DNA from 4 places in the Streptomyces sp. NPDC003036 genome. Region 2 is predicted to be linked to each of the others. Evidence: riboswitches for the same ligand, from Rfam matches in the RefSeq annotation. Region 2 holds a riboswitch; each other region holds the start of a gene.

Region 1 (7,675 bases), on a different contig from region 2:
CGTGTGGCTGCCGCCGCAGTACGACGACCCGGCGTACAAGGACCGGAAGTTCCCGGTGGTCGAGCTGCTCTCGGGCTTCCCCGGCTCCCCGAAGTCCTGGTTCGGCAGCCTGCACGCGAGCAGGCAGCTGGAGCCGCTGATGCGGCAGGGCACGGTCGCGCCGTTCATCCTGGTGTCGCCGCGCACCACCCTGCTCGGCGACACCGACACCGGCTGCGCCAACGTCCCGGGCAAGGTGAACGCCGACTCGTGGCTCAGCATCGACGTGCGCCGGATGGTCGTGGACACCTTCCGCGCCCTCGACACGCCCGACGGCTGGGCCCTCGCCGGGTACTCGGCGGGCGCGCACTGCGCCGCGAAGCTGGCGGTGGCGCACCCGGACCGGTACGGGTACGCGATCAGCATGTCCGGCTACAACGACCCGGCCGCCGAGCCGTCCTCGCTCACCGGCCGGGACCCGGAGCTGCGGCACCGGCACAACCCACTCACCCTGCTGAAGGCGGCCGCGACCCCGCCCAGGATCACGATGCTGTTCACCGGGAACGGGAACGACGGCTTCCAGCAGGGCCTGGACCTGCGCGCCGTCTCCCGGCCGCCGACCCGGATCGACGTCCGCCAGGTCGCGGGCGGCCACCGCACGGCCTCCTGGATGCGGGAGGTGCCGTCGGTCTTCGAGTGGCTGACGGCACGGATGGGGGCCGGTGCTTCGCGGAGCGACGCTTCCGGAGCCGGAGCCGGAGCCGGGGCCGGGGACGCCGGGGCGCAGGGCCCCGGAGGTCCCGGAGGTCCCGGTCGTCAGGGAGCCAGCGAGATGTCCACCTTCTCCGACACCCGCCGGTAGCCGATCCCCGCGTAGATCCGCTCGATCGACGCGTCAGCCGGCTCCAGCCACACCAGCCGGCAGCCGCGCGCGAACGCCGTCGCCGTCAGGTACGCCGAGAGGCCCCCGCCGATGCCCCGCCGCCGATGGCTCGCCGCGACCGCCAGCCCGGCGAGCTCGCTCAGCCCGTCCACCGGCACCGAGCAGCCGCCCGCCCCCACCGTCGTGCCGTCGGCGGTGTCCGTCGCGATTCCGGCGACACCGCCGCCGGCCGCCGCCGTGCGCAGCCAGCGGATCGCGCCCGCGTTCGCCTCGCCGGTCCCGCCGTACGCGAGGTTCTGCACGGAGGCGGCCGCGGCGTACGCGGCGTCGTCCGCCGGCTCGCCGAAGGCGATGCCGTCGACGGGCCCCGGTTCCCGCAGCCCGCCCGGCGCGCACGCCATCAGCGGCGCCCGCCGCTCGACGGTGAACCCGGCTGCGAGCAGCGCCGGTTCGAGTTCCGGCGCGCAGGCCGGCTGGAACTCCAGGCGCGGCACCCGCTCCAGTTCCCGGAAGGCAGCCACCAGTTCGTCGATCTCCGCCTTGGTGGGGGCTGCGCCCGCGTCGGGGATGGCGTAGTTGGCGGGCGGGATGTCCCAGTCGGGGTTGTAGCGCAGGACGAAGGGGCCCACGCGGCGGTGATCGGGGGACCGCAGCGCCAGCGTGCGGACGCAGTCCTGGAGGTCGTCGGCGATGCCTTCGGGGATGCCTGCAGGGTCGCCTTCGGTGGTGCCTTCGGGGATGTCGCGATCCATGGTCATGGATCCGGGACCCTACGCGACCCGGGTCGCTCCCGCCCACGGCATTTCGTCGATCGGCGCGATCCGTACGGGCGCGCCGGGCCGCGGTGCGTGGATCATCTTGCCGCCGCCGATGTAGAGGCCGACGTGGCTGATCCCGGAGTAGAAGAACACCAGGTCACCGGGGGCGAGCGCGGAGCGCGGGACGCGCTGTCCGGCGTTGATCTGGGTGTACGTGGTACGGGGCAGGGCCACCCCGGCGGAGCGCCACGCGGCCTGCGTGAGCCCCGAGCAGTCGAAGGCCGACGGTCCGGTCGCGCCCCAGACGTACGGCTTGCCGAGGGCCCCGTACGCGTACGAGACGGCCTGCGCGGCGCGCGCGTTGGGCGCCTGCCGCGCTCCCGCCGGCGGGGGGTTCCCGGCCGTCGGGCCGGTACCCGCGCCAGGGCCCGCGCCCGTGCCCGCGCCGGGGTTCTCGTACCGCGCGCGTTCGGGGGCGGACAGCCGGCCCAGGAGGCGCTCGGCGGCGGCGAGCTTCTGCTGGACCGTGGCCTTGTGGCGGCGCAGCTCGGCCTGGCGGGCCTCCAGTTCGCGCAGGTGGCCGCCTGATTCGGCGCGCAGCTGCGCGATCCCGGCGAGCTCGCGGCGCACGGCGGCGATGGCGTCGGCCTGGCGGGTCCCGGCGCGCTCGGCGAGGGCGGCGCCCTCCAGGTAGGCGTCCGGGTCGGTGGAGAGGGCGAGCTGGAGGGCGGGGTCGAGCCCCCTGTGCCGGTACTGGGCGGTGGCCACGGAACCGAGCGCGTTACGGGTGGCGGCGAGCCGCTCCGTCCGGCGGGCGGCCTCGTCACGCAGGGCGTCCAGCGAGGAGCGCGCCTTGTCGGCCTGCTCCTTGGCGCCGTTGTACCGCTCGGTGGCCTCCTCGGCCTCCCGGTGCAGCCGGTCCACCTCGGTCCTGATCTGGGCGGGGGAGAGGCGGGGCTCCGCGTGCCCGGCGCCGCCGAGGACCGTGGCGGTCGCCGCCCCGGCGAGGACGAAGCCGGCGGCGGTGCGCCCGGCCGCCGATCCGTTCAGGGATCTCTGCCGGGGCTTGCGGTGCTTGCGGTGCTTCGGAGGTTCTGGGTGAGCTGCCACGAGGGCGGGTCACTTCCCTTCCCTGTCACGTGTGGGTGGGGTGGCCGGCCGCCGTCCGGGAGTCGGAAGACGGCGGTGGGAGAACCGGCCACCTGGGGGAGGACGCTAAGCCCGCCGGTCACGGTGGTGAGGCGGAGTGACCGCAATTGCCCGCAGGTGAGAGTTCGGGAGCGGCTTCCGTCGGCGGCGACGCGCCTGGAACCTCACATTCCGTATCAGCTGTGACCGAGGCGACGAATGAGGCAACCCCGACCGGGGGCCGGTGCTATGGCCCCGGTTAGGCTCCGGCGCATGGACGTACTCATCAATGTCTTCGTCGCGCTGCACATCATCGGCATCGGCGCCCTGCTGGGCGGCTTCCTGTCCCAGATGAAGGCGATGGGCGCGGGCACGGCGCGCTTCAGCCCCGGCATGCTGCACGGCGCGCTGACCATGCTGGTCACGGGTGTCGCCCTGGTCGGGCTGAACCAGGCCGACGAGCAGACCGTGAACAACATCAAGATCGGCGTGAAGCTCGCGATCCTGGTCGTCATTCTCGGCCTGGTCTACGTCAAGCGGGACGAGGAGACGGTCGACAAGCCGCTGTTCGGCGCCGTGGGCGGTCTCACCGTCGCCAACATCTTCATCGCGACGCTCTGGACCTGAGGTCTGAGGTCCGGGGTCTCTCTTACGCGGGGCGCACGCAGCCGGACACCGGCATGGAGTGGACCGGCTCCTCGCGTACGTTCATCCCGGGCCGCGGGGCGTGGATCATCACGCCGTCGCCCTGATAGATGCCGACATGGCTGATGTCGTCGTAGAAGAACACCAGGTCGCCGGGGCGCAGCTCGTCCATGGAGACGCGCGTGCCGACATGGGCCTGCTCCCAGGTGGTACGCGGCAGGTCGACACCCGCCGCCTTCCAGGCCGCCTGGGTCAGACCGGAGCAGTCGTACGAGCTCGGGCCGGCCGCGCCCCACACGTACGGCTTGCCGAGCTGGGCGCGGGCGAAGGCCAGCACCTTGTCGGCTTTGGCTGCGGCGCGGTCGGGGCCCGTCTCCGTCCCGCAGGTTTCCGGTTCGTACGCCGGTTCGTACGCCGGTTCGTGCGCCGGCGTCTCCGCCGGCGTCTCCGTCCGCGATGCCAGCAGGGTGCGCGCCTCCGCGAGCTTGCGCTGCACCGTCCGCTTGCCGGCCCGCAGCGCCTCCGGGGTCTTCGCCGACTCGGCCTGCCGCGCGGCGGGCTCCGCCTTCGCCACCTCGACGACATCACTGACGGGCGTGGCGGTCGGTAGAGGTCGTGCGGGCTGGACGGGCTGCACGGGCTGGACGGGCTGGACGGGAGTGGCGTACCGCTGCGCCTGCGTACCCGTGCCGGCCTGCCGGTAGAGGTCGTCGACCTTTCTCTGCACCTCCTCGACCGTCGGCCGGCCCGGTGCGGCTTCGGCGGACTGGGCGGACTGAGCGGACAGCAGGGTCGTGACCGAGGCGATGGCGGCCGTCGTGACCCCGACGGCGGGGGAATTCGTACCAAACGAACCGAACGTACTGAACGTGCGGGTGGTGCGGCTGCGCGGCTTGCGATGCGACGCCAAGGCCGGCATCTCCTTCCGTAGACCGCCTACCGGGTCAACCGGCGGGTTCGGGCGAACGGAAGGTGCCCTACGGCCTGCGGAAACGGCCGATTCACCCCATGGTGCATGGTGGGTCCCCGGTTCCAACTCCCGTGCGGGGGAAGTGGATTCGGCGTGGGCGGTCCGATCGGCGTGGTTCGCCGATGAGGGAACGGCCCGCTTGTGCGGCACGCTAGCCAACGTGTGGTGGTGCTGTGAAGGATGATGTTCGATATGCCGGATACATTTTCGTGACCTTTACGCTGCGCTTATGCGAGGTGGCGGTGAGCGACGAAACCGGTTCGGCCCCGACTGTCAGTGGGGCGGCCTAGACTCGATAGGCGATGAGCAGCCTCTTTGACGACAGCTTCCTGGCGGACCTGCGGAACCACACCTCCGAGGAACCGCCGCCGCCCCCCGAGGACGCCGAGGACCACGCCCCGGCCCCGGAGGAGGTCCCGCACGACCTCTTCGGGGACCGTTACGACGTGCCCCCGGCCCGGGACGCGTACCACCGCGACGGCGCGCCGCGCACCGTCGTGGACCCCGCCGCGCTGCTGGAGGGGCTGAACGACCAGCAGCGCGCCGCCGTCGTCCACACCGGCTCGCCGCTGCTCATCGTCGCCGGTGCCGGCTCGGGCAAGACCCGGGTGCTGACCCACCGCATCGCCCACCTGCTGGCCACGCGGCACGTCCACCCGGGCCAGATACTGGCGATCACCTTCACCAACAAGGCCGCCGGCGAGATGAAGGAGCGCGTCGAGCAGCTCGTCGGCCCGCGCGCCAACGCCATGTGGGTGATGACCTTCCACAGCGCGTGCGTGCGCATCCTGCGCCGCGAGTCGAAGAGGCTCGGCTTCACGTCGTCCTTCTCGATCTACGACGCCGCCGACTCCAAGCGCCTCATGGCGCTGGTCTGCCGCGACCTGGACCTGGACCCGAAGAAGTTCCCGCCGAAGTCCTTCAGCGCCAAGATCTCCAACCTGAAGAACGAGCTGATCGACGAGGAGACCTTCGCCGACCAGGCCGCCGACGGGTTCGAGAAGACGCTCGCCGAGGCGTACCGCATGTACCAGGCGCGGCTGCGCGAGGCCAACGCCCTGGACTTCGACGACATCATCATGACGACGGTCCACCTGCTCCAGGCGTTCCCGGACGTCGCCGAGCACTACCGCCGCCGCTTCCGCCACGTCCTCGTCGACGAGTACCAGGACACCAACCACGCCCAGTACACGCTCGTACGCGAACTGGTGGGCACCGGTTACGAGGACCTGGACCCGGCCGAGCTGTGCGTCGTGGGTGACGCCGACCAGTCGATCTACGCCTTCCGCGGCGCGACCATCCGCAACATCCTCCAGTTCGAGGAGGACTACCCCGACGCGACGACGATCCTGCTGGAGCAGAACTACCGCTCCACGCAGACCATCCTCTCCGCCGCCAACGCGGTGATCGAGCGCAACGAGAGCCGCCGCCCCAAGAACCTGTGGACGAACGCCGGCCCCGGGACGCGCATCATCGGGTACGTCGCGGACACCGAGCACGACGAGGCGCAGTTCGTCGCCGACGAGATCGACCGGCTGACGGACGCGGGCGAGGCGAAGGCCGGCGACGTCGCGATCTTCTACCGGACGAACGCCCAGTCCCGTGTCTTCGAGGAGATCTTCATCCGCGTCGGCCTGCCGTACAAGGTCGTCGGCGGCGTCCGCTTCTACGAGCGCAAGGAGGTCCGGGACGTCCTGGCGTACCTGCGCGTGCTGGCGAACCCGGAGGACAGCGTCCCGCTGCGCCGCATCCTCAACGTGCCCAAGCGGGGCATCGGCGACCGCGCCGAGGCGATGATCGAGGCGCTCGCGCTCCGCGAGAAGATCACCTTCCCGCAGGCGCTGCGCCGCGTCGACGAGGCGTACGGCATGGCGGCGCGCTCCGCGAACGCCGTGAAGCGGTTCAACACGCTGCTGGACGAGCTGCGCACCATCGCCGAGTCCGGCGCCGGACCGGCCGTGGTCCTGGAGGCGGTCCTGGAGCGCACCGGGTACCTCGCCGAGCTGCAGGCATCCACCGACCCGCAGGACGAGACGCGCATCGAGAACCTCCAGGAGCTCGCCGCCGTGGCCCTGGAGTTCGAGCAGGAGCGCGGCGAGAACCCCGGCACGCTCGCCGAGTTCCTGGAGCAGGTGGCGCTGGTCGCCGACTCCGACCAGATCCCGGACGAGGACGAGGAAGGCTCCGGCGTCATCACGCTGATGACGCTGCACACCGCCAAGGGCCTGGAGTTCCCGGTGGTGTTCCTGACGGGCATGGAGGACGGCGTCTTCCCGCACATGCGCGCCCTCGGCCAGACCAAGGAGCTGGAGGAGGAGCGGCGCCTGGCGTACGTGGGCATCACGCGCGCCCGCGAGCGGCTCTACCTCACGCGGTCGTCGATGCGCAGCGCGTGGGGCCAGCCCTCGTACAACCCGCCCTCGCGGTTCCTGGAGGAGATCCCGGCCCAGCACCTGGAGTGGAAGCGCACGGGCGCGATGGCCAAGCCGTCGTCCGGCGGCCCGGCATCCGGGATCACGGCCTCCCTGTCGTCCTCGCGGTCCCGTTCCGGCCCGTCGGGCTTCGCCACGCGGCGTACGACCGACAAGCCGGTGATCGCGCTGGCGGTCGGGGACCGGGTGACGCACGACCAGTTCGGGCTCGGGACCGTGATGGCGGTGACGGGCGCGGGCGGGGACGCGCAGGCGACGATCGACTTCGGGGACGACAAGCCGAAGCGGCTGCTGCTGCGGTACGCGCCGGTCGAGAAGCTCTAGCCGGCTGAACCGGCTACCGGTTCACCCGGTCGGGTCGAGGCCGTGGCTGCGCAGCCACGGCAGCGGGTCGATCGGGGAGCCGCCGCCGGGCCGTACCTCGAAGTGCAGGTGCGGTCCGGTGGAGTTGCCGGAGTTGCCGGAGTACGCGATGACGTCACCGGCCTTGACCTCGCCGGACCGGATCTTGGTGCTGCTGAGGTGGCAGTACCAGGTCTCGGTGCCGTCCTTGGCGGTCACGATCGCCATGTTCCCGTAGGCGCTGTTCCACTGGGTGCGTACGGTGCCGTCGGTGGCGGCCATCACGGGCGTGCCGTACTGCACGGGGAAGTCGATACCGCTGTGCAGGGACATCCAGTTGACGCCGGCCTGCCCGTAGTACGCGCTGAGCTGGTGCAGCTTGACGGGGAGCGCGAACTTGGGGCGCATCGCCTCGCGGCGCGCGGCCTCCTCCTCGCGCTTCTTGCGCTCGGCCTCCTGGCGGTTCTTGAGGTCGATGCGCTCCTGGGTGCGGCTGGCGCGGTCGCCGAAGTCCCGGGCGTCGGCGCTGAGCGCGGCG
Region 2 (7,675 bases):
GTCTCGCTCAGCACGCGCTCGATCTGCGCGGCGGCCCCCGCCTCGTCGATCCCGTCGTAGTGCGGCACCCGGCCGGGCTCGGCGGCCTGCCGCCGCCAGCGGGCGTACCGCACGGCCTGGGCGAGCGCGCGGGCGGCCCGCTCGGCGGCGGGGTAGGCGGGGATGCGGTTGTCGGGGTTGGGGCCCGGGTCCGGGTCCGGGTCGGTGGCGGGGGCCGGGGCCGGGGCCCCGTCGGGCTCGCCGGCCGCGGGGGTGGCGGGGGTACCAGTGGACGCGGGGGGCGCGGGGGTCCGCGGGGGCGGCGCCGTGCTCGTGGCGGCGGCCAGGGCGTCGGCCAGGGCGCCCATCTCGACGTGGACCACCAGGACCGGCTTCGTCGGTGCCGTGGCGGACGCGGCGCGCAGCGCGGCCGCGAGGACCTCGCCGTCGCCGGACTCGGTCACGCCATTCTCGCCGACCCACGGGATCGCGGTGACCACCACCGCGTCGCACGCGTCGTCCCGCAGCGCCTCGGCCAGGGCCGCGCGGAAGTCCTCGGGCGTGGCGGCGGTCGTCAGGTCGCGGGGCCGCAGCGGTCGCAGCCCCTCCGTCAGGCAGGCGTCGTACGTGAGGAGGCCGAGGGACTCGGAGTTGCCGAGGATCGCCACCCGGGGCCCGGCCGGGAGCGGCTGTCCGGCGAGGAGGAGGCCCGCGTCGACGAGCTCGGTGACGGTGTCGACGCGGATGACGCCCGCCTGCCGGAGGAGGGCCGACACCGTGGCGTACGGGATGCGGGTGACCGGCACCGCGTGGCCGGGCGGCGCGCTGCCGCTGTGGCGGGCGCCCTGGACCACGACGACCGGCTTCACCGCCGCCGTGCGCCGTGCGAGCCGCGTGAACTTGCGCGGGTTCCCGATCGATTCGAGGTACAGCAGGACGACGTCCGTGTCGGCGTCCTCGTACCAGTACTGCAGGATGTCGTTGCCGGACACGTCCGCCCGGTTCCCGGCGGAGACGAAGGACGACAGGCCCGCCCCGCGCCGGTGCAGCCCGGACAGCAGCGCGATGCCGATGGCGCCGGACTGGGTGAAGAGCCCGATGCGGCCCCGCGCCGGCGGGTGCGGCGCGAGGGAGGCGTTCAGCCGCACGCCGGGGGCGGTGTTGATGACGCCGAAGGCGTTGGGGCCGATGACGCGCATGCCGTACGAGCGGGCCTGGCGGACCAGCTCCCGCTGGCGCTCGCGCCCTTCGGCGCCCTGCTCGGCGTACCCGGCGGAGAGGACGACCAGTCCCTGGACGCCGTGCTCGCCGCAGGCGGCGACGGCTTGCGGTACGCGCTCGGCGGGGACGGCGACGACGGCGAGCTCGACGGGCTCGTCGATGTCGGCGACCGACCGGAAGGCGGGGACGCCGTCCATGACGGACTCGCCTTCCGGCAGGGCGTGGTTCACCGCGTACGTACGGCCGGTGTATCCGGCGTCGAGGAGGTTGCGCAGGACCGTGCGGCCGACGCCGCCGGGGGCGCGGCCGGCGCCGATGACGGCGATCGAGCCGGGGGCGAGCAGCCGCTGCACGGAGCGGGCCTCGGCGCGCTGCTCGCGGGCGCGCTGCACGGCGAGGGAGCGGTCGGTGGGCTCCAGGTCGAGGTGGAGGCGGACGGCGCCGTCCTCGAAGCTGCGCTTCTGGGTGTACCCGGCGTCCGTGAAGACTTTGATCATCTTGTTGTTGGCGGGCAGCACCTCCGCCGCGAACCGCCGGATGTCCCGCTCCCGCGCCACCGCCGCGATGTGTTCGAGGAGCGCGGAGGCGACGCCCCGGCCCTGGTGGGCGTCCTGGACGAGGAAGGCGACCTCGGCCTCGTCGGCGGGGGCGCCGGCGGGCAGGCCCTGTTCGTTGATCCGGTCGTAGCGGACGGTCGCGATGAACTCGCCGCCGACGGTCGCGGCCAGGCCCACCCGGTCCACGTAGTCGTGGTGCGTGAAGCGGTGCACGTCCTTGGCGGAGAGGCGGGGGTAGGGTGCGAAAAACCGGTAGTACTTCGACTCGTCGGAGACCTGCTCGTAGAAGCTGACCAGGCGTTCCGCGTCGTCCGGGGTGATCGGCCTGATCCGCGCGGTGCCGCCGTCGCGCAGCACGACGTCGGCTTCCCAGTGGTCGGGGTACGCATGTTCCGGCTGATCCGACGGGGTCCGCATGGGCCCAGGTTACGGTGCGGGACACCGGTCGCGGAGGTGCTGTGGACAGGGCACATTGATCAGGTTCGCGTGCACACCGGAGAACATGAGAGAGTGGTCTAGACAACCCCCTGAACTCGAAGGGCAACACCATGGCTGAGCGCCGCGTCAACGTCGGCTGGGCCGAGGGCCTGCACGCCCGCCCCGCCTCCATCTTCGTCCGTGCCGCCACGGCCGCCGGCGTCCCCGTGACGATCGCCAAGGCCGACGGCAACCCGGTGAACGCCGCGTCGATGCTCGCGGTCCTCGGCCTGGGTGCGCAGGGCGGCGAGGAGATCGTGCTCGCGTCGGACGCGGAGGGTGCGGACGCCGCCCTGGACCGCCTGGCGAAGCTGGTCGCGGAGGGTCTCGAGGAGCTTCCCGAGACCGTCTGACGGGCTTCGGGCATCGTCCCGGCCATCACCTCGGACGTCGCCTCGACATCACCTCGGACAATTACCTGTCCTCTTGCGGCGGAGCCGTATCGCCCCCGAATTCCGGGGTGATACGGCTCCGCTTTTTTGGTGAACCTTTCTGTATACGGCCGCGTTGTTAATTGCGGGCGCTCACCGTGTTGACGCGATGTTGCGGACTCCTCACACGCAGCCGGTGCGCGCCGAGTGAGCGCTCGGCGTGCAGTGCGGTCAGCGCCCGGGCCCGCTCGGCGTCACCGCGCGCCACCGCGTCGACGATCGCGCCGTGCTCGGCCCACGCCTCCACGGGCGCGGGCGGCTGGTCGACCGCGTACATCCAGGCGATCTTGTGCCGCAGCTGGGTCAGCAGGGCGGTCAGGCCCGGGCTGCCGGAGGCCTGGGCGAGCGTCTCGTGGAACCAGTCGCCGAGCGCCCGCAGGTCCTCCCCCTGGCCCCGGCGCGCCCGCTCCTGGCCCAGCCTGACCAGGCCCCGCAACACCTTGAGGTGCGCCTCGGTACGCCGCTGGGCGGCCCGCGCCGCGCCGAGCGGCTCCAGCAGCGCCCGGACCTCCAGCAGGTCGGCGGCCTCCTGCTCGGTGGGCTCGGCGACACACGCCCCGGCGTGGCGGCGGGTGGTGACGAAGCCCTCCGACTCCAGGGTTCGCAGGGCCTCGCGGACCGGGACGCGGGAGACGCCGTAGCGGCGCGCCAGCTGCTCCTCGGTGAGGCGGCTACCACGCGGGAAGACGCCGGAGACGATGTCGTCGCGAATCGCCGTGCATACCGAGTGCGCGGGAATGCGCATACCGAACCTCCGACGTAATGCGCGCGAAACAGCGTGCGTCCGACCGATTTGACGAGTGTTCAGTGACTCTATGGCACCATTCCTGAATTTCCGACGCCGGGTCGAAATCCATGGATATCTTTTGGCCAGACCGGCCGCGCCGGAGAACGGCGAAGGCCCCGGCTCGGATGAGGAGCCGGGGCCTTGTCTGTCTCGGGTCGTGCGGTCGGAGGTCAGACGTTGACGCCGTGCGAGCGCAGGTACGCGACGGGGTCGATGTCGGAGCCGTACTCGGCGCTCGTACGGGCCTCGAAGTGGAGGTGCGGGCCGGAGGAGTTGCCGGTGGAACCGGAGAGGCCTATCTGCTGGCCGGGCATGACCCGCTCGCCGACCGAGACGCTGACGGAGGAGAGGTGGCCGTACTGCGTGTACGTGCCGTCGGCCATCCGGATCACCACGTTGTTGCCGTACGCGCCGCCCCAGCCCGCCTCGACGACGGTGCCCAGGCCCACGGCGACGACCGTGGAGCCGGAGGGGGCGTGGAAGTCGACGCCGGTGTGGCTGCCGGAGGACCACATGGCGCCGCCGGTCTGGTAGCCGGTGCTGACGTAGGAACCGGCGACCGGGAGCGTGAAGGAGTTCAGGCGCTTGCGCTCGGCCTCGCGGGCGGCGCGCTCCTCCGCCTCGCGGGCGGCCTTGACGCGGGCCTCGGCCTTGCGCTTGGCCTCCGCCTCGGCCTTGGCCTGGGCGGCGGCGCGGGCGGCGGCCTCCTCGGCCTCGCGCTCCTGGGCCTCGGCCTGGGCGTCGACGGTCTCGGCGAGCGTGTCGGTGATGACCGCCTGGTTGAGGCCGGTGTCCTCCAGTGCGCGGACGTCCGCGTCGGCGGCGAGCGCCGGGGAAGCGAGGGTTCCGATGACGCCGGTGGTGGCGATGGCCGCCACGCCGGCGACGTGTGCGCTCTTGCGGCTCAGGCGGCTCGGGGCACGGTGCTTCCCGGTGGCACGGGTGAACGCCATACGGTGGCTGATCCTTTCCTTCCTTCTCGCCTACCGGGTTAGCTGACGGGTTCGGAGCAGGAAGGTCTCCTACGGGCCCCTCCGCACGGATGCGAAGGCGTCCGATTCACCCCAGGGACTTCGTGTGGGTCCCCGGCTCCCCGGGCTCGCGCCCGATGGGGATTCGGCGATGGCTGCCCGGTGCCGCGGATGCGGCGGGTACAGCGGGCGGACAGCGCATCAGACGCTAAGCGGCTGATCTTTCAATCACCAAACGGACACGGTTTTTTGTAGCGCACGCCACAGGGCAGACACGTAACCTCCCCAACAAAACGGACATGCGGTGGACCGGCGAGGGCAGCGGCAGCAGACGGCGGAACCCCGGCATCCGCATGGATGCCGGGGTTCCGCCGGTGACGCGGCCGGCGACGCGCGGCCGACCCGCCGTCAATCAGCCGGTGACGACGCTCACTTCACCGATACCGAGCGCCTCGACCGGCTCCTTGATCTGCGCGGCATCGCCGACGAGCACGGTGACGAGACGGTCCACGGGGAAGGCGCTGACGACCGCGGCCGTGGCCTCCACCGTCCCGGTCTCGGCCAGGCGGGCGTACAACTGCGCCTGGAAGTCGTCCGGGAGGTGCTGCTCGACCTGGTCGGCGAGGGTGCCCGCGACCGAGGCCGCCGTCTCGTACTTGAGCGGGGCGACGCCCACGAGGTTCTGCACGGCGACGTCCCGCTCGGCGTCGGTCAGGCCCTCGGCGGCGAGGGTGCGCAGCACCTTCCACAGGTCGTCGAGGGCCGGACCGGTGTTGGGGGTGTCGACGGAGCCGCTGATGGCGAGCATCGAGGCGCCGTTGCCTCCGGGACCGGAGCGCAGCACCTGGCCGAAGGCCCGTACGCCGTAGGTGTAGCCCTTCTCCTCGCGCAGCACGCGGTCCAGGCGCGAGGTGAGGGTGCCGCCGAGGCAGTACGTGCCGAGCACCTGGGCCGGCCAGACGCGGTCGTGCCGGTCGGGACCGACGCGGCCGATCAGCAGCTGCGTCTGCACGGCGCCGGGGCGGTCGACGATGACGACACGGCCCGTGTCGTCGGCCGTGACGGGCGGTACGGGGCGGGGCTCGGCGGTGTCGCCGGTCCAGGCGCCGAGGGTGTCGGCGAGCACCGCGTCGAGGTCGACGTCCGTCAGGTCGCCCACGACGATGGCGGTGGCCGTGGCGGGCCGGACATGGGCTTCGTAGAAGGCCCGTACGGCCGCGGAGTCGATCCGCTCCACCGTCTCGAGGGTGCCCTGGCGAGGCCGGGACATCCGGGAGTCGGCCGGGAACAGCTCCTTGGAGAGTTGCATGGCGGCGCGGCGCGACGGATTGGCGATCTCGTGCGGGATCTCGTCGAGCCGGTTGCGCACCAGGCGCTCGACCTCGCTGTCGGCGAAGGCGGGCGCGCGCAGGGCGTCGGCGACCAGGCCGAGGGCCTTGGCCAGCCGGGAGACCGGGACCTCCAGGGAGACGCGTACGCCGGGGTGGTCGGCGTGCGCGTCGAGCGTGGCGCCGCAGCGCTCCAGCTCGGCGGCGAACTCCTCCGCCGAATACTTGTCGGTGCCCTCGGACAGCGCCCGGGCCATGATCGTGGCGACGCCGTCCAGGCCCTCGGGCTCGGCCTCCAGCGGGGCCACCAGGGAGATCTCGACGGCCACGACCTGCTGACCGGGGCGGTGGCAGCGCAGCACGGTCAGGCCGTTGGGGAGGGTGGAGCGCTCGGGGGCGGGGAAGGCCCAGGGCCGGGCGGTACCGGGCCGGGGCTGCGGGTGGAACTCCATGGACGTCAGGGACACAGCGGCGTCGCTCACTGGTCGGCCCCCTCTTCTTCCTCGCTGTGGTCGGCATCGCTCTGGTCGCCGTTGACCGGCTCGTAGACCAGTACGGCCCTGTTGTCCGGGCGCAGCCGCGCCTGGGCGACGGCCTGCACCTCCTCGGCGGTGACGTCCAGGACGCGCTGGACGGCGGTGAGCGCGAGCTGCGGGTCGCCGAACAGCACGGCGAAGCGGCACAGCTCGTCGGCGCGGCCGGCGACCGTGCCGAGCCGGTCCAGCCACTCGCGCTCCAGCTGGGCCTGGGCCCGCTCCATCTCCTCGGGCGTCGGGCCCTCGGCGGCGAACCGCGCCAGCTCCTCGTCGACCGCGGCCTCGATGTCGGGCACCTCGACGCCGCCGGAGGTCTTCACGTCCAGCCAGCCCATGGAGGGGGCCCCGGCCAGGCGCAGCAGGCCGAAGCCGGCCGTCACGGCCGTACGGTCGCGGCGCACCAGGCGGTTGTGGAGCCGGGACGACTCGCCGCCGCCGAGGACGGTCAGGGCCAGGTCGGCGGCGTCGCACTCGCGGGTGCCGTCGTGCGGCAGCCGGTAGGCGGCCATGAGCGCGCGGGCCGGGACGTCCTCCTCGACGACCTCGCGCAGCTGCTCGCCGATGACGTCGGGGAGCGTGCCGTCGCGCGGCGGCTGCTTGCCGTCGTGGGCCGGGATGGAGCCGAAGTACTTCTCGATCCAGGCGAGCGTCTGCTCCGGGTCGATGTCGCCGACGACGGACAGCACGGCGTTGTTCGGCGCGTAGTACGTACGGAAGAAGTTCCGCGCGTCCTCCAGGGTGGCGGCGTCCAGGTCCGCCATGGAGCCGATCGGCGTGTGGTGGTAGGGGTGGCCCTTGGGGAAGGCGAGGGCCGTGAGCCGCTCGAAGGCGGTGCCGTACGGGACGTTGTCGTACCGCTGGCGGCGCTCGTTCTTGACGACGTCCCGCTGGTTCTCCATGGACTCGTCGTCGAGCGCGGTGAGCAGCGAGCCCATCCGGTCGGCCTCGAGCCACAGGGCCAGCTCCAGCTGGTGCGTGGGCATCGTCTCGAAGTAGTTGGTCCGCTCGAAGCTCGTGGTGCCGTTGAGGGAGCCGCCGGCGCCCTGGACGAGTTCGAAGTGGCCGTTGCCCTTGACCTGGGCGGAGCCCTGGAACATGAGGTGCTCGAAGAGGTGGGCGAGGCCGGTGCGGCCCTTCACCTCGTGGCGCGAGCCGACGTCGTACCAGAGGCACACCGCGGCGACCGGGGTCAGGTGGTCCTCGGAGAGCACCACGCGCAGGCCGTTGGCCAGCCGGTGCTCGGTCGCTGTCAGTCCGCCGGAGCCGGCCTGGGCTGTGGCCGTGTGACCCATGGGCATGTACGTCCCTTCGATCGCGATGTGGAAAGTCGTGCGGTGAAAGTCCTGCCACTGTATGCAAGCGCACCGACGGTCGCGGAAGTTCCCGTC
Region 3 (7,675 bases), on a different contig from region 2:
TCCGGACTTCCTCTGGCTCGCCGTCCTCACGGGGGTCACCGTCAACGCCGACGGCGCCGAGGAGCTCGACCGGGCCGCCGCCCTGGTCCGCGACCACGGATTACCCCGCGTCCGCGTGCTGCTGCGCCTGTCGGACTTCGACACCGGCACCGGCGTCAGGCGCCTGTCCCGCCGCAGCCGCTTCGGCACGCCTACCGCCGCGCTGGCCCGGCTGCTGGACACGGCCGAGCGCCACCGGGACCAGCTGGAGCCCGTGGGCGTCGCGTACCACCTCGACACCACCAGCCCCGACGAGAAGGCAACCGCCCTCGCCGGCTGCCTGCGCGCGATGGAGGAGTTGCAGAAGCGGGGGTTCGGCCCGCGCGTCATCGACATCGGCGGCGGCTTCGGCGTCGGCTACCTCGCGCACGCCGACCAGTGGGAGCGGTACACCTCGGCGCTCACCGACGCCGTCATGGGCCGCCGCCCGCCCCTCACCTGGGGCGGCCACGGCTACGGCCTCCACGCCGAGAACGGCACCCTGCGCGGCTCGCTCGGCCTCTACCCCGCCCATCGCGAGGTCACCGGCGCCGCCTACCTCGACGAGCTGCTCTCCCGCCCGGCCCCCGGCCTCGACCGCCCGCTCGGCACGCTGCTCCTGGAGAGCCTCCACGACCTGTACACCGAGCCCGGCAGAGCACTGGCCGACCAGTGCGGGCTGTCGCTCGCCCGCGTGCTCGAGGTGCGGCGTACGGACGCGGGGGAGACGTTCGTACGCCTCGCGATGAACGCGGGCGACGTCAGCCTGGAGGACCACGGCGTCCTCATGGACCCGGTCCTGCTGCCCAGGGACCCCACGCCTGCGGACACGCGAGGGCCCGTGGGCGTCCACCTCATGGGCAACCTGTGCCTGGAGGCGGACCTGATCACCCGCAGGACCGTCTTCCTGCCCCGGCTGCCGCGCCCCGGCGACCTGCTCGCCTTCGCCAACACCGCCGGCTACTGCATGGACTTCGGCGCCACCCGGGCGCAACAGCAGCCCGTGGCCCGCAAGGTCGCCGTCCACCGCGCCGACGACGGCTCCTGGCACTGGTGCCTCGACGAACAGTACTGGCCGCACACACCCCCTGGGGGACCACAGGCATGAGGTACGAGAGCATCACCGACGCCATCGGCGACACCCCGCTGGTCCGCATCGACCCGGCCGTGCACGGTCTGCGCAGCATCGACCTCTACGCGAAGCTGGAGATGATGAACCCCTTCGGGTCGGTCAAGGACCGGGCCGCCTGGAACATGGTCCGCGACGGCCTGCCCGGCGCCCGCGAGCGCGGCGAGACCATCGTCGAACTGTCCAGCGGCAACACCGCCAAGGCGCTCGCCCTCATCGCGGGCATGCACGGCATCGCGTTCAAGAGCGTCACCAACCGGATGCGCATACCCGAGATCAAGGACCTGCTCCTGCTGCTGGGCGCCGAGATCGAGGAGCTGCCCGGCCAGAGCGAGTGCCTCGACCCGACCGCCACCGACGACCCGCTCACCCTCTTCCACCAGCGGCTGGGCGCGCCCGGCAGCGCCCACCTCCACACCGACCAGTACTTCAACGCCCGCAACACCGAGGCGCACGCCCAGGGCACCGGCCCGGAGATCGTGGCCGACCTCGACGGCCGCGCCCCCGACTGGTTCGTCGCCTGCGTGGGCACCGCCGGTTCCTCCACGGGCGTCGCCCGGGCGCTGCGCGCCCACGCCCCGGGGGTCGGGGTCGTCGGGCTCGTCGCGGAGAAGTCCGACTTCATCCCCGGCATCCGCACCATCGACGAGGTGCAGGAGGTCGGCCTGTTCGACCCGGCGACGTACGACACCATCGACACGGTGAGCGCGGACGACGCCATCGACGGCATGCTGACGCTGGTCCGGCGCTGCGGCATCCTCGCCGGGCCCACCGGAGGGGCCGCGTATCACGGCGCGGTGCGCCACCTGCGGGCGCTCGACGCCGAGGCATCGGACCACCGCCGCACGGCCGTCTTCATCGTCTGCGACCGTGTCGAGAGCTACCTCGGCTACGTCCGCAAGCGCAGGCCCGAGCTGTTCGGCCTGCCGCCCGCGAAGAACTCCGTGGCGACGCTCTCGGACGGCGAGGTGCGCTCGGCCACCGTCATCGACGTCGCCGACGCCCGCAAGTGGATCGCGGCGGAGGACCCCCTCGTGGTCGACCTGCGCGGCCCCTTCGCGTACGGCGCCCTCCACATCGACGGCTCCGTCAACATCGTCGACGAGCTCTTCGACGAACTCCTCCGCGGCGGCCTGCCGTTCAGCAAGAGCCGGCCCGTGCTGCTCGCCTGCCCCGTCGGCGAGAAGTCCGCCCGCTACGCGGCGCTGCTGACGCGCATGGGGCATCCCGACGTACGGAGCCTGGCGGGCGGCATCATCGCGTGGCGCGACGCGGGCGCGCCCCTGGTGCGTGACTGACATGGCGTCCGGCATGCGGCACGACACCGAGAACGATCTGAAGGAGCTGGCGGACTGGCAGCGCCCGCTGCGCGCCCAGTTCCCCCAGATCGCGGCGCATCCCGCGCCGGCGTACCTGGACAGCGCGGCCACGGCCCAGAAGCCGCAGGCCGTGCTCGACGCCGTCCACACCTACCTGACCACGACGAACGCGAACGCCGGCCGCGGCTCCTACCCGTGGGCCAACCACACCACCGCGCTGGTCGAGGGCGCCCGGGACCGGGTCAAGGAGTTCCTGGGCGACCCGGAGCCGGACCGCTCGGCGGTGCACTTCACCAGCGGGGCCTCGGAGGGCCTGCGCACCGTGGCCCGCGACTGGCTGCCGGAGCTGCTCCGCGACGGCGACGAGATCGTGGTGCCGTTCGCCGACCACCAGGCCAACCTGGAGCCCTGGCGGGAGGCGGAGCGGCTGCTGGCCCGCCAGGGCGTGCGGATACGGCTGCGGGATCTGCCGTATCAGGCGAGCTCGGGGGACTACGACCCCGAGGCCCTCGCCCGCGTGGTCGGCCCGCGCACCCGCTTCGTCGCGGCCACCCACGTGCACCACGTCTACGGCGCCGACATGAACGTCCACCGCGTCCGCGCGGTGGTCGGCCCGGACGTGCCGATCTGCCTGGACGCCGCCCAGAGCGTCGGCCATCTGCCCGTCTCGGTGGCCGACCTCGACGTGGACTTCGTCGTCTTCTCCGGCCACAAGGCGCTGGCCCTGCCCGGTACGGGCGCGGTCTGGGCGCGTGGGCGGCGCGGTCCGGAGTTCCGGCCGGGCGGCTGGCAGGGCACCCCGAACACGGCCGGTGTCGTCAGCCTCACGGCGGCCCTCGACTGGCTGGACGCGGCGGGCACGGACCGTATCGAGCGGTGGACCGTGGCCCTGGCGGCCCGGCTGACCGACGGACTGGCCCGGCTGGACGCCTACGAGGTGCTGGGCTGCCGCTCCAGCCTGGACGCCGCCTCCACGGTGCAGCGCCGCAGGCACGTCGTGGCCTTCCGGCACCGCGAGATCGGCTCCCAGGACCTCGGCTTCATCCTCTACAGCCACGGCTTCATGGTGCGCTCCGACAGCCACTGCCAGGCGGGAGCGGACCCGGGGGACGGCTCGGTGCGGGTCAGCCTGCACGTGTACAACGCACCCGAGGAGATCGACGGGCTGCTCGCCGCACTCGCTAGTCTGCAATGATTTCCATGACCGATTAGATGGTGTGGTGAGAAGGCAGGGGCGCGAGAGGACATGAGTGTCAACACGGTGGCGGCCGCGCGATGGGTGGACCGCTGGGAGAGGCAGCAGCAGCGGTACGCGATCGACCGCGAGGAGGCGTTCACCGTCATCGCCGACATTGTCGAGGGCGTGACGGCGGACCGCCGGGCGCCCCTCGTCCTCGACCTGGGCAGCGGCCCGGGCTCCCTGGCCGCGCGGCTGGCCCGCCGGATGCCCCGCGCCCGGGTCGTGGCGGTCGACGCCGACCCGCGCCTCCTGGAGCTCGGCCGGGCCTACTACGGCCCGGCCGTGCGGTACGTGGAGGCCGTCATCGGCGAGCCCGGCTGGCTGGACACCGCCGGGACGGCCGGGCCGGTGGACGCGGCCGTCTCCACGACGGCGCTGCACTACCTCAGCGAGCGCACCCTGCGCCGGGTCTACCGCGACCTCGCCGGGCGCCTGCGCCCCGGCGGGGTGCTCGTCAACTGCGACCACATCTGCCCCGACTCCGCCAAGCTCGGCGAGCTGGCCCTGCACATCGGGCGCCGACGGGCCGAGCGGGAACCGGCCGTCGCCGACGACGACTGGGAGACGTGGTGGTCCGGGGTCGCCGCCGACCCGGAGCTGGCGCCGCTGTTCTCCGCCCACCGCCACCACCGGCACCCGCGCTGCGAGGGCAACGACCTGACCCTCTCCGGGCACCTCGCCCTGCTGCGCGAGGCCGGCTTCGAGGAGGCGGGAGCGGTCTGGCAGTTCGGCAACAGCCATGTCCTCGTGGCCGTGCGCTGACCACGCTCGCCGACCGCGTTCCTCAACCGGGTTCGCCGGCCGGGTCCGCCGACCACGTCCCGTGGCGTCACGGCTCCTTCACGCAACCGCCCCTCCCCGCCGGTCGCGCGACCGGCGGAGCGGGGTCAGCATGGGAACGTGACGTGGGCATCGTGGACGACGGTCCGGGTCTTCGCCGGACGCGGTGGCGTGAGCACCGACACGGTCGGTGTCATCACCGGTGAACTCGACGTGCACACCACCTGGGTCGACGGCGAGGCACGGGTGGCCGTGCAGCACAGCGGGGCCTCCGACTGGTTCCCGATGAGCGGCAGCCCCGTGCCGTGCTCGTCGGAGGAGGCCAGCCGCGTGCTGCACGACGCCGTGGTGGAAGCCGTGCGGTCCGGCGGCGGGGCCACCGTCCCCCGCCCGTGAGGTCGGCGGCTCAGTACGCGCCGAAGACGTTGTCGATCGACCCGTAGCGGTCGGCGGCGTAGTTGCAGGCGGCGGTGATGTTGGCGACCGGGTCGTACGGGTCCGTCGACGTGCCGGGCACGTGGTACGCGCGGAACGTGGGGTCGATGACCTGGAGGAGACCCTTGGACGGGGTGCCCGCGGCGGCGTTGGAGTCCCAGTTGTTGATGGCCAGCGGGTTGCCGGAGGACTCGCGCAGGATGTTGCGGTGGATGCCCTCGTACGAGCCGGGAATGCCGCGCTCGGCCATGATGGCCAGCGCTTCCTTGATCCAGCCGTCGAGGTTGTTCGCGTACGTCGCGGGCTTGGCGGGCTTCGCCGTCTTCGCGAGCGCCGGCCGGGCCGTCGAGCGGCTGGCCCGCTCGGTCGACGCGGGCGCGGCGGTGGACTTCGCGCCGATGGTGAGCTTCATGCCGGGGCGGATGAGCGACGGGTTGTCGCCGACGACGGACTTGTTGTCCTCGTACAGCTTCTGCCAGCCGCCGCTGACGCCGTGGTCCTGCGCGATCTCGGAAAGGGTGTCGCCCGCGGTCACGGAATACGTGACGGGCGACGCCGGGGCCTTTTTCGCGGCGGCGGCAGGCGCCGCATTCGGCGTCGCGTTCGGTGCAGCCTCGGCCGCGGTGGCACCGAACAGGGGAAGGGCGAGTGCGGCGCCGCCCGTGCCCGCGGCGACGAAACGGCGGGCGAGCGGATTGTTCTTGGGACGGCGGTGCTTACCCTGTGCGGGCATGGCGCATTCCTCTCCGTCGCCTGCGAGGTGAGCTGTCGGGTTCGGGCTGGAGATGCCCGGCCGCGACGCGCACACGAGGGCGTGCGCACGCGACTTCACCCCGAGCCTTTCCGTTTCCGGATCGGCGGCTTACCTGGTTCCCCCGCTCCTGCCGTACGTCGGTGGGTGAGTGGGTGCGGATTCCGGGCGGCGGCAGGATTCGGCGGTCCGACCGGATTGCCGTGACGGTAAGCGAGAGCCGTGGGCGGGAACAAGCCGCGAAACGCGCACGCGTGGTTACGGAAACGCCATGAAGTGGCTGCTGTCGGAAACTCAATTCTCTTTCCCAGCAGGGGAAATAGGCCGGGGAGGGTGTTTTCCCGGGCGGCGCGAGGTGAGCCATGTCACGGCGCGCGCAAATGGCCCTCGGGGTGGCGTTGTTGAAGAAATCGCTCAAGTAAGCCCGATATCTCTGAAACCAGAGATATGCGGGCGAAAGGTGCGCCTGGTGGGACGGGGGAGCGGTGAGTGCCGTTCCGGTTACTCGCGAGGAACGTCCGACGTCAACTAGGGTGAGCGCCCCGATCGGCTCCACCTGCGGATCTCATGCGCAGGGCGGTTTCGTCATGCCGATCGAAGGAAAGGTCCTCAAACCAGGACGCACATCCAAGTGCAGGGCGACGTGGTGTCGGCAACTCCGCCAGACGTCGACTCCGTACGGGCCGACGAGGCCTCGTCCTGATACATCCGGGCTCCGAGGCGTCGGCTCCTCTCTCATTCACCTACCTCTTGTAAGGCAAGGCAGAGATGGCACGAGTCTCCCGACGGCACTCCGGGACGCAGACGCATCCCGTCGACGAACTGCTCCCCCTCCCGCAGCTCACGCTCTACGGCTTCCAGCACATCCTCGCGTTCTACGCGGCGGCCGTCATCGTCCCCGTACTCCTCGGAAACGCCCTCGGGCTCTCCGACGAGCAGTTGGTCCACCTGATCAATGCGGACCTGCTGACCTGCGGCATCGCCACGATCATCCAGGCGCTGGGCGTCTGGAAGATCGGCGCGCGGCTGCCCCTGGTGCAGGGCGTCACCTTCACCGCCGTCTCCCCCATGGTCGCGATCGGCATAGGCGCGGGCGGCGGCACCGCCGGTCTGCTGGTCGTCTACGGCGCGGTCATCACGGCCGGCATCGCCACGTTCCTCTGCGCGCCGTTCTTCGGCAGGCTGGTGAAGTACTTCCCGCCCGTCGTCATCGGCACGATCCTCACCATCATCGGCATCACGCTCATCCCGGTGGGCCTCCAGAACGCCGCCGGCGGCTCCCACCTCATCGGCGACCCCGCGTACGGCTCCGGCGAGAACCTCGCCTACGCGCTCGGCACCCTGCTCCTGATCCTGGTCGTGGTCCGGCTCGGCAAGCCGATCCTCAGCAGCCTCGCCGTGCTCATCGGGCTCATCGTGGGCACGGCCGTCGCCTGGATGCTCGGTGACGCGCACTTCGACGAGGTGGCGGACGCCGCCTGGTTCGGCGTCACCACGCCCTTCCACTACGGCATGCCGCAGTTCGAGCTGCTGCCCATCGTCGCCATGGTCGTCGTCATGCTGATCACGATGGTCGAGACGACCGGCGACGTGTACGCCATCGGCGAGATCGCCCGGAAGAAGGTCGACAGCGACACCGTCACGCGCGCGCTGCGGGCCGACGGCATGTCCACGATGCTCGGCGGTATCTTCAACTCCTTCCCCTATGTGGCATTCGCCGAGAACATCGGACTTGTCCGCATGTCCCGGGTGGTGAGCCGCTTCGTGGTGGTGGCCGCCGGTGTCTTCATGATCCTGCTGGGGCTGCTGCCCAAGGCCGGCAGTCTGGTCGCCGCGATCCCGCACCCCGTGCTCGGCGGCGCGGCGATCTCGATGTTCGGCATGGTCGCGGCGGTCGGCATCCAGATCCTCGCGAAGGTGGACCTGCGCGAGGAGCGCAACGCCATCATCCTGGCGGTGAGCCTCGGTGCGGCGATGCTGCCCACGACGGTCAAGCCGTTCTT
Region 4 (7,675 bases), on a different contig from region 2:
CGGCTTCTGGTACCTGCACGGCTTAACTCTCGGCGACTCCTACGGTGCCTTCCGCCTCGCGTGGCTCCGCGCCAAGGAGGGCAAGCTGGACGAGGCACGCGCATGGATGCGTAAAGCCGCCGAAGCCGGTCACCCCGTGGCCAAGAAGGCCCTCGCCGCCGAGGCGGACGGGGCGGATACCGTCGAGGGGTGAACGCCCCGAACCACGCGAACCCCGCCCCCGAGCTCTTCACCTGGGAGTTCGCCACCGACCCCTACCCCGCCTACGCCTGGCTCCGCGAGCACGCCCCCGTGCACCGCACCAAGCTGCCCAGTGGGGTCGAGGCGTGGCTGGTCACCCGGTACGCGGACGCGCGGCAGGCGCTCGCCGATCAGCGGCTCAGCAAGAATCCGGCGCATCATGACGAGCCCGCGCACGCCAAGGGGAAGACCGGCATTCCGGGGGAGCGGAAGGCGGAGCTGATGACGCACCTGCTGAACATCGACCCGCCGGACCACACGCGGCTGCGCCGGCTCGTCTCGAAGGCGTTCACGCCGCGCCGGGTGGCGGAGTTCGCGCCGCGGGTGCAGGAGCTGACGGACCGCTTGATCGACAACTTCGCTACAAAAGGGAGCGCCGACCTCATCCACGAGTTCGCGTTCCCGCTCCCCATTTACGCCATTTGCGACATGCTCGGCGTCCCGCCCGAGGACCAGGACGACTTCCGGGACTGGGCCGGGATGATGATCCGGCACGGCGGCGGGCCGCGCGGTGGGGTCGCGCGGTCGGTGAAGAAGATGCGGGGCTATCTGGCCGAGCTCATTCACCGCAAGCGCGAGGACCTCGGGGACGACCTCATCTCGGGGCTCATCCGGGCGAGCGACCACGGCGAGCACCTCACCGAGAACGAAGCCGCGGCGATGGCCTTCATCCTCCTCTTCGCCGGGTTCGAGACCACGGTCAACCTCATCGGCAACGGCGTGTACGCCCTGCTGCGCAACCCCGGCGAGCGCGCCCGGCTCCAGGAGTCCCTCGCCGCCGGCGAGCACGGGCTGCTGGAGACCGGGGTCGAGGAGCTGCTGCGGTACGACGGGCCCGTGGAGCTCGCCACGTGGCGGTTCGCCACGGAGGAGCTCACCATCGGCGGGGAGCGCATCGCGGCGGGCGATCCGGTGCTGGTGGTGCTCGCGGCCGCCGACCGGGACCCGGAGCGGTTCGCGGAGCCCGACACCCTGGACCTGGCGCGGCGCGACAACCAGCACCTGGGGTACGGGCACGGCATCCACTACTGCCTCGGCGCGCCGCTCGCCCGCCTCGAAGGGCAGACCGCGCTGGCGACGCTGCTGACCCGGTTGCCGGACCTCCGGCTCGCGGTGGATCCTGCCGATTTGCGGTGGCGCGGGGGGCTGATTATGCGTGGACTGCGCACGCTCCCGGTCGAGTTCACCCCCTTTGGGAGGGGTCCCAGCGGGGCACCGGAAATGACGATCCGTCAGTAATGTGATCTTCGCGTAATCTCCCCTGCATCGACTTGTGACTGACGTTCGAATGCCGCTACGTTCACCGTCACCTCAGCAGTCACGCGAAAGGCACACCGCATGCGCTCCGGGAACGGCAGGCACCGTCGACCCCGTCAGGCCCCCGCCATCGTTGTCGCGGCAGGGGTGACCGGATCCGCCATCGCCCTTCCGCTGCTCGGCGCCGGCTCCGCGTCGGCCGTCGACGCCCACACGTGGGACCGGGTCGCCGAGTGCGAGTCCGGCGGCGCGTGGAGCGCCGACATGGGCAACGGCTTCTACGGCGGACTCCAGCTCTCGCAGGAGACCTGGGACGCGTACGGCGGCAAGCAGTACGCCCTGCGCCCCGACCTCGCCAGCCGCGCCCAGCAGATAGCCGTCGCGGAGCAGGTCTACGCCGCGACAGGCGTCAAGACCTGGGAGACCTGCGCCCCCATCGTGGGCCTGGGCGGCGCCACCGGGGCGAAGCCGGACGCCACGCCCGACGCGTCCTCCGGCACCGCGACGCCCGAGGCCGCCCCGGACGCCGCTCCCGGCGCGTCCGCTCCGGCCGACGCCGGCCAGCCGGTGGAGCCCACCGAGCCGGTGACCCCCGCCGACCCGGTCGAGAGCCTCCTGCCGGCCGAGCCCGCCGCGCCCACCACGCCGGACGCCGCGCCGGAGACGTCGGCCCCGGCCGCCCCGCCCGTCCCCGGCAACGGCAAGCACCGCGGCGCGCCCGACCCGGCGGAGCCCCCGGCGGCGACGGACCCGACCGCGACCGACCCGGCCGCGCCGGAGGCCGAGAACCCCACGAGCGCCGACAATTCGGTCAGCGGGCGCGAAACGGACGGCCACACCTCGCGAGGTGACGGCGCGACACGCGACCTGGCGGACGCCCAGCCGGGCGCGTACACCGTCCGCCCCGGCGACAGCCTCTCCGCCATCGCCGCGGCGAAGGACCTCGAAGGCGGCTGGACCGCCCTCTATGACGCCAACCGCCAGACCGTGGGCGCCGATCCGGACCTCATCCTGCCCGGCCAGAGCCTCGATCTGGCCCCCGCGCAGCGCTAGGTGGCGGGGGTGTTGGTACCCCTATGTCCGGGTCTGCGTCAGTGAGACATGAGTCTCTTTGTGCCAACTGGCGCCTCACGAACGCACGATGTGTCCGATCCGCCCCTCACCTGCGCAAACGTCCGTCAAGCGCAGGGCGGTAGGGGCGGATTGACCCGGATGTCCGTCTTTGAACTTCACCGGGCTCTGTGATTACGGTCTTCATCGCTCGCCATCGCGGGCCCCTTCGACCGGTACGCCGAATCCTGCCGCCGGACGCAAGGGAACAGTCGTCGCGTCATGCGCCGAAGGCAGGAGCGGGGGACCCAAGGTAGGTGCCGGCCCCCGGCCGTCGAAGGACGGTCCGTGAGCCGGCTTGGGGTGAGGCCGCGCGAGTCGCGCGGCGGGGCAGCTCATCAGCCCTAACCCGACAGCTCACCTCGCAGGCGTCGGTGAGGAGAATCTCCATGCTGTTTTCCAGCAAGGTTTCCGGCAAGGCCAAGCACCGTCGCCCGTCCAAGGCGGTCCGTTTCGCCGCGTTCGCCGGCATCACCGGCGTCGCCGTGGCCGCCCCGCTGATGGGCGCCACCTCCGCCTCGGCGGCCACCTCCGCCGAGTGGGACAAGGTCGCCCAGTGCGAGTCCGGCGGCAACTGGTCCATCAACACCGGCAACGGCTACTACGGCGGCCTGCAGTTCTCGGCCTCCACCTGGGCCGCGTACGGCGGCACCGCGTACGCCGCCACCGCCGACCAGGCCAGCAAGGCGCAGCAGATCGAGATCGCCGAGAAGGTCCTGGACGGCCAGGGCAAGGGCGCGTGGCCGGTGTGCGGCGTGGGCCTGTCCAACGCCGCGTACGACGGCGGCGCCGCCGAGCGCACGGCCGAGCAGCCCACCACCCGCAGCGAGCAGCGCACCGCGCCGAAGGCCGCGCCCAAGGCCGGGGAGGCCCCCAAGGCCGCGCCCAAGGCCGAGGCGAAGAAGACCGTCACCACCCCGACCGGCAAGAAGGTCGCCAAGGGCGACGGCGAGTACAAGGTGAAGGCCGGCGACACCCTCAGCACCATCGCCGAGGCGGAGAACGTCGAAGGCGGCTGGCAGAAGCTCTTCGAGCTGAACAAGGACATCGTCGAGGACGCCGACCTCATCTACCCGGGCCAGCAGCTCCACCTGAGCTGACCCCCCGACGGCCCCGGCCCGAGTCGCCCATGCGGCGGCGGGCCGGGGCCTTCGCGGTTACCGGCAGGTAAACCTTGTGGGCTTTTGCCCCGTAAACAGGGCCCTTGGGTCGTTTTTCGTCCCACGAGGCGGGCGTCGGCTGGCCCCGGCCCCCCGGCCGGATAGGCTCTTGTCGCACGGCGCAAGGCCAAAGAGACCCTGCACCCTGCACCGCTCGCGTCACACATTGCGTCACATCCCAGAAGGAGATGCTCGTGCCGTCCATCGACGTCGTCGTAGCCCGGGAAATCCTGGACTCCCGAGGCAACCCCACGGTCGAGGTCGAGGTCGGCCTCGACGACGGCAGCACCGGCCGTGCTGCCGTCCCGTCCGGTGCCTCCACCGGTGCGTTCGAGGCCCTCGAGCTCCGCGACGGTGACAAGGACCGCTACCTCGGCAAGGGTGTCGAGAAGGCCGTCCTCGCCGTCATCGAGCAGATCGGCCCGGAGCTCGTCGGCTACGACGCCACGGAGCAGCGGCTGATCGACCAGGCGATGTTCGACCTGGACGCCACGCCCGACAAGTCGTCGCTCGGCGCCAACGCCATCCTCGGCGTCTCCCTCGCCGTCGCGCACGCCGCCTCCGAGGCGTCCGACCTGCCGCTCTTCCGCTACCTGGGCGGCCCGAACGCGCACCTGCTGCCCGTTCCGATGATGAACATCCTGAACGGCGGCTCGCACGCCGACTCCAACGTGGACATCCAGGAGTTCATGATCGCCCCGATCGGCGCGGAGTCCTTCTCCGAGGCGCTGCGCTGGGGCGCCGAGGTCTACCACACCCTGAAGAAGGTCCTGAAGGACAAGGGCCTGTCCACGGGTCTGGGCGACGAGGGCGGCTTCGCCCCGAACCTCGACTCCAACCGCGCCGCCCTCGACCTCATCCTCGAGGCCATCAAGCAGGCCGGCTACACCCCGGGCAAGGACATCGCGCTGGCGCTCGACGTCGCCGCGTCCGAGTTCTACAAGGACGGCGCGTACGAGTTCGAGGGCAAGTCCCGCTCGGCCGCCGAGATGACCGACTACTACGCCGAGCTCGTCGAGGCGTACCCGCTGGTCTCCATCGAGGACCCGCTGTTCGAGGACGACTGGGACGGCTGGAAGACCATCACCGAGAAGCTGGGCGCCAAGGTGCAGCTGGTCGGCGACGACCTGTTCGTCACCAACCCGGAGCGCCTGGCCCGCGGTATCGAGGAGGGCGCCGCCAACGCGCTGCTCGTCAAGGTCAACCAGATCGGCTCGCTGACCGAGACCCTCGACGCCGTCGAGCTGGCCCAGCGCAACGGCTTCAAGTGCATGATGTCCCACCGCTCCGGCGAGACCGAGGACGTCACCATCGCCGACCTGGCCGTCGCCACCAACTGCGGCCAGATCAAGACCGGCGCCCCGGCCCGCTCCGAGCGCGTCGCCAAGTACAACCAGCTGCTGCGCATCGAGGAGATCCTCGACGACGCAGCGGTGTACGCGGGCCGCAGCGCCTTCCCGCGCTTCCGCTTCTCGGGCGAGTAAGGCCGATAGGCCCTCAGTAGCCCGGTTACGTACGTCCCCGGCCGCGGTCCCGTACCGTGTCCGGGGACGTACGTACGTAACGGGGTGCAGGGGAGGAGCGAGGATGGCCCGGGACCGGTTCTCCACCGCGACCAGGCTGCGGCTGCTCGGGGAGCAGACCGCCGCCCGCGTGTACCGCTCCCAGACCCGCCGTCAGGAACGCTCCCGGCTCACCGGCCGCGCGGCCTTCCTCGCGCTCGTGGTCTGCTCGATGGTGGTGGCCCTGGCGTACCCGATGCGCCAGTGGGTCTCCCAGCAGAGCGAGATCGCCGAGCAGGAGCGGCTGGCGGCCGAGGCGGCCGAGCGCGTCGAGCGGCTGCGCGACGAGAAGGCTCGGCTCCAGGACGACGCGTACATCAGGCGCCTCGCCCGCGAACACCTGCACTACGTCCGCCCGGGGGAGACCGGTTACACGGTCATCGACCCCGACGCGGTGCGCCAGCGCCGCAGCGACCAGGGCGCGGCCGACCGCCCCTGGTACTCCAACCTCTGGGACGGCGTGGACACCGCCGACCGCACCGACCCCGCCACCCGCACCGATCGCACCGACCGCAAGTAGAACCCAAGGCAGGCATGGACACGCCCCCTCCGCAGACCGAACGCACCGAGCCCACCGAGGCGGACGTCGCGGCGTTCGAGGAACAGCTCGGCCGCCCGCCGCGCGGGCTGCGCGCCATCGCGCACCGCTGCCCGTGCGGCAACCCCGACGTGGTGGAGACCGCGCCCCGGCTGCCGGACGGCACGCCGTTCCCGACGACGTACTACCTCACCTGCCCGCGCGCGAACTCCGCGATCGGCACGCTGGAGGCGAACGGCGTCATGAAGGAGATGACCGACCGGCTGCAGTCCGACCCCGAGCTGGCGGCCGCCTACCGGGCCGCGCACGAGGACTACATCGCGCGCCGCGACGCCATCGAGGTCCTGGAGGGCTTCCCGAGCGCGGGCGGCATGCCGGACCGGGTGAAGTGCCTGCACGTGCTCGTCGCCCACTCCCTCGTGGCCGGCCCGGGTGTGAACCCGCTGGGTGACGAGGCGCTGGCGATGCTGCCGGAGTGGTGGGCCAAGGGCCCGTGCGTCGGCGCTCACCGGGAGGACGCGCAGTGACGACCCGGGTCGCCGCCATCGACTGCGGTACGAACTCGATCCGCCTGCTCGTCGCCGACGTCGACCCGACGACCGGCCAGGTCACCGACCTGGACCGGCGGATGACGATCGTCCGACTCGGCCAGGGCGTCGACCGGACCGGCCGGCTCGCCCCCGAGGCGCTGGAGCGCACCTTCGCCGCGTGCCGCGAGTACGCCGGCGTCATCAAGGAGTACGGCGCCGAGAGGCTGCGTTTCGTGGCCACCTCGGCCTCGCGCGACGCCGAGAACCGGGACGACTTCGTCCGGGGCGTGCGGGAGATCCTGGGCGTGGAGCCCGAGGTCGTCACCGGTGACCAGGAGGCGGAGTTCTCCTTCGTCGGCGCGACGAAGGAACTGCCCGACACCGGGCAGGAGTACCTGGTCGTGGACATCGGCGGCGGCTCCACCGAGTTCGTGGTCGGCCGCTCGCACGCGCGTGCGGCCCGCTCCGTCGACATCGGCTGCGTACGGCTGACCGAGCGTCATGTGCGCAGCGACCCGCCCTCGGAGGCGGAGATCGCGGCGATCCGGGCGGACGTCGAAGCGGCCCTGGACCTCGCGGAGGAGACCGTTCCGCTGCGTGAGGCCGGGACGCTGGTCGGGCTGGCCGGGTCGGTCACCACGGTGGCCGCGATCGCGCTGGGGCTGGAGGAGTACGACTCGGCGGCGATCCACCGCTCCCGCGTCTCCTACGAGCAGGTCGCGGAGGTCACCGGGCGCCTGGTCGCCTCCACCCACGACGAGCGGTCCGCGATCGCGGTGATGCACCCCGGCCGGGTGGACGTCATCGCCGCCGGGGCGCTGGTGCTGCTGGCCGTCATGGACCGGATCGGGGCGCGGGAGGTCGTGGTCTCCGAACACGACATTCTGGACGGAATCGCCCTCTCGCTGGTCTGACGCGGGGCCGTCGGTCACCCGGTCGGAAGTCGCGCCGGACAGCCCGTCGGGAAAGTTCGTGAAGTTCTTCACAAGGAAAAGGGCCCCGAGGGGGGTCGTGGGGGCGTTTCGGGGCCTCCGAGGACCCCTTCGGGGCCCTTTCTCGCGCCCGCGAGGGGCACCTCGCCTATGTTTCGCAGGTGTGAACTCCGGTGTGGTCCACCGTTGCAAGGTGCTCTCTGTCCCAGTTCAACGGGGGTGAACAACGTCTTCGCTTACACCCCGGTTCCCCTCCGGCGCCATGACCTCGGTCACGTGGGCGGCGGAGTGTAGCAGAGGTCCCCCGGAAGCTTGTGAAGGGGCGCACGAGCGACCCCCCTCCGGC

What was found. A riboswitch is a leader RNA that binds a small molecule or an ion and turns the genes downstream of it on or off. The one in region 2 is predicted to bind cyclic di-AMP.
Positions count from the first base shown of each region.
Region 1: linked by a shared signal. The riboswitch ahead of ABZX67_RS28810 (C40 family peptidase) and the one ahead of ABZX67_RS10145 (M23 family metallopeptidase) in region 2 are both predicted to bind cyclic di-AMP.
Region 3: linked by a shared signal. The riboswitch ahead of ABZX67_RS29165 (LysM peptidoglycan-binding domain-containing protein) and the one ahead of ABZX67_RS10145 (M23 family metallopeptidase) in region 2 are both predicted to bind cyclic di-AMP.
Region 4: linked by a shared signal. The riboswitch ahead of ABZX67_RS20010 (transglycosylase family protein) and the one ahead of ABZX67_RS10145 (M23 family metallopeptidase) in region 2 are both predicted to bind cyclic di-AMP.

Region 1 covers NZ_JBEXNO010000049.1:39,341-47,015, forward strand. Annotated here, with positions in the region: gene ABZX67_RS28790 (alpha/beta hydrolase-fold protein) at 1-841, shown strand, start outside; gene ABZX67_RS28795 (GNAT family N-acetyltransferase) at 796-1,614, opposite strand; gene ABZX67_RS28800 (NlpC/P60 family protein) at 1,633-2,730, opposite strand; gene ABZX67_RS28805 (hypothetical protein) at 3,022-3,375, shown strand; gene ABZX67_RS28810 (C40 family peptidase) at 3,398-4,312, opposite strand; cyclic di-AMP (ydaO/yuaA leader) riboswitch at 4,311-4,467, opposite strand; gene pcrA (DNA helicase PcrA) at 4,666-7,119, shown strand; gene ABZX67_RS28820 (M23 family metallopeptidase) at 7,141-7,675, opposite strand, start outside.
Region 2 covers NZ_JBEXNO010000010.1:114,384-122,058, reverse strand. Annotated here, with positions in the region: gene ABZX67_RS10160 (GNAT family N-acetyltransferase) at 1-2,174, opposite strand, end outside; gene ABZX67_RS10155 (HPr family phosphocarrier protein) at 2,306-2,587, shown strand; gene ABZX67_RS10150 (GntR family transcriptional regulator) at 2,745-3,410, opposite strand; gene ABZX67_RS10145 (M23 family metallopeptidase) at 3,623-4,405, opposite strand; cyclic di-AMP (ydaO/yuaA leader) riboswitch at 4,419-4,584, opposite strand; gene ABZX67_RS10140 (pitrilysin family protein) at 4,836-6,203, opposite strand; gene ABZX67_RS10135 (pitrilysin family protein) at 6,230-7,579, opposite strand.
Region 3 covers NZ_JBEXNO010000051.1:2,756-10,430, forward strand. Annotated here, with positions in the region: gene ABZX67_RS29140 (Y4yA family PLP-dependent enzyme) at 1-1,126, shown strand, start outside; gene ABZX67_RS29145 (pyridoxal-phosphate dependent enzyme) at 1,123-2,445, shown strand; gene ABZX67_RS29150 (aminotransferase class V-fold PLP-dependent enzyme) at 2,459-3,661, shown strand; gene ABZX67_RS29155 (class I SAM-dependent methyltransferase) at 3,713-4,468, shown strand; gene ABZX67_RS29160 (hypothetical protein) at 4,607-4,882, shown strand; gene ABZX67_RS29165 (LysM peptidoglycan-binding domain-containing protein) at 4,893-5,654, opposite strand; cyclic di-AMP (ydaO/yuaA leader) riboswitch at 5,659-5,828, opposite strand; gene ABZX67_RS29170 (nucleobase:cation symporter-2 family protein) at 6,441-7,675, shown strand, end outside.
Region 4 covers NZ_JBEXNO010000025.1:99,220-106,894, forward strand. Annotated here, with positions in the region: gene ABZX67_RS19995 (hypothetical protein) at 1-193, shown strand, start outside; gene ABZX67_RS20000 (cytochrome P450) at 190-1,479, shown strand; gene ABZX67_RS20005 (transglycosylase family protein) at 1,645-2,550, shown strand; cyclic di-AMP (ydaO/yuaA leader) riboswitch at 2,823-2,993, shown strand; gene ABZX67_RS20010 (transglycosylase family protein) at 2,997-3,707, shown strand; gene eno (phosphopyruvate hydratase) at 3,962-5,251, shown strand; gene ABZX67_RS20020 (septum formation initiator family protein) at 5,355-5,849, shown strand; gene ABZX67_RS20025 (DUF501 domain-containing protein) at 5,864-6,394, shown strand; gene ABZX67_RS20030 (Ppx/GppA phosphatase family protein) at 6,391-7,311, shown strand.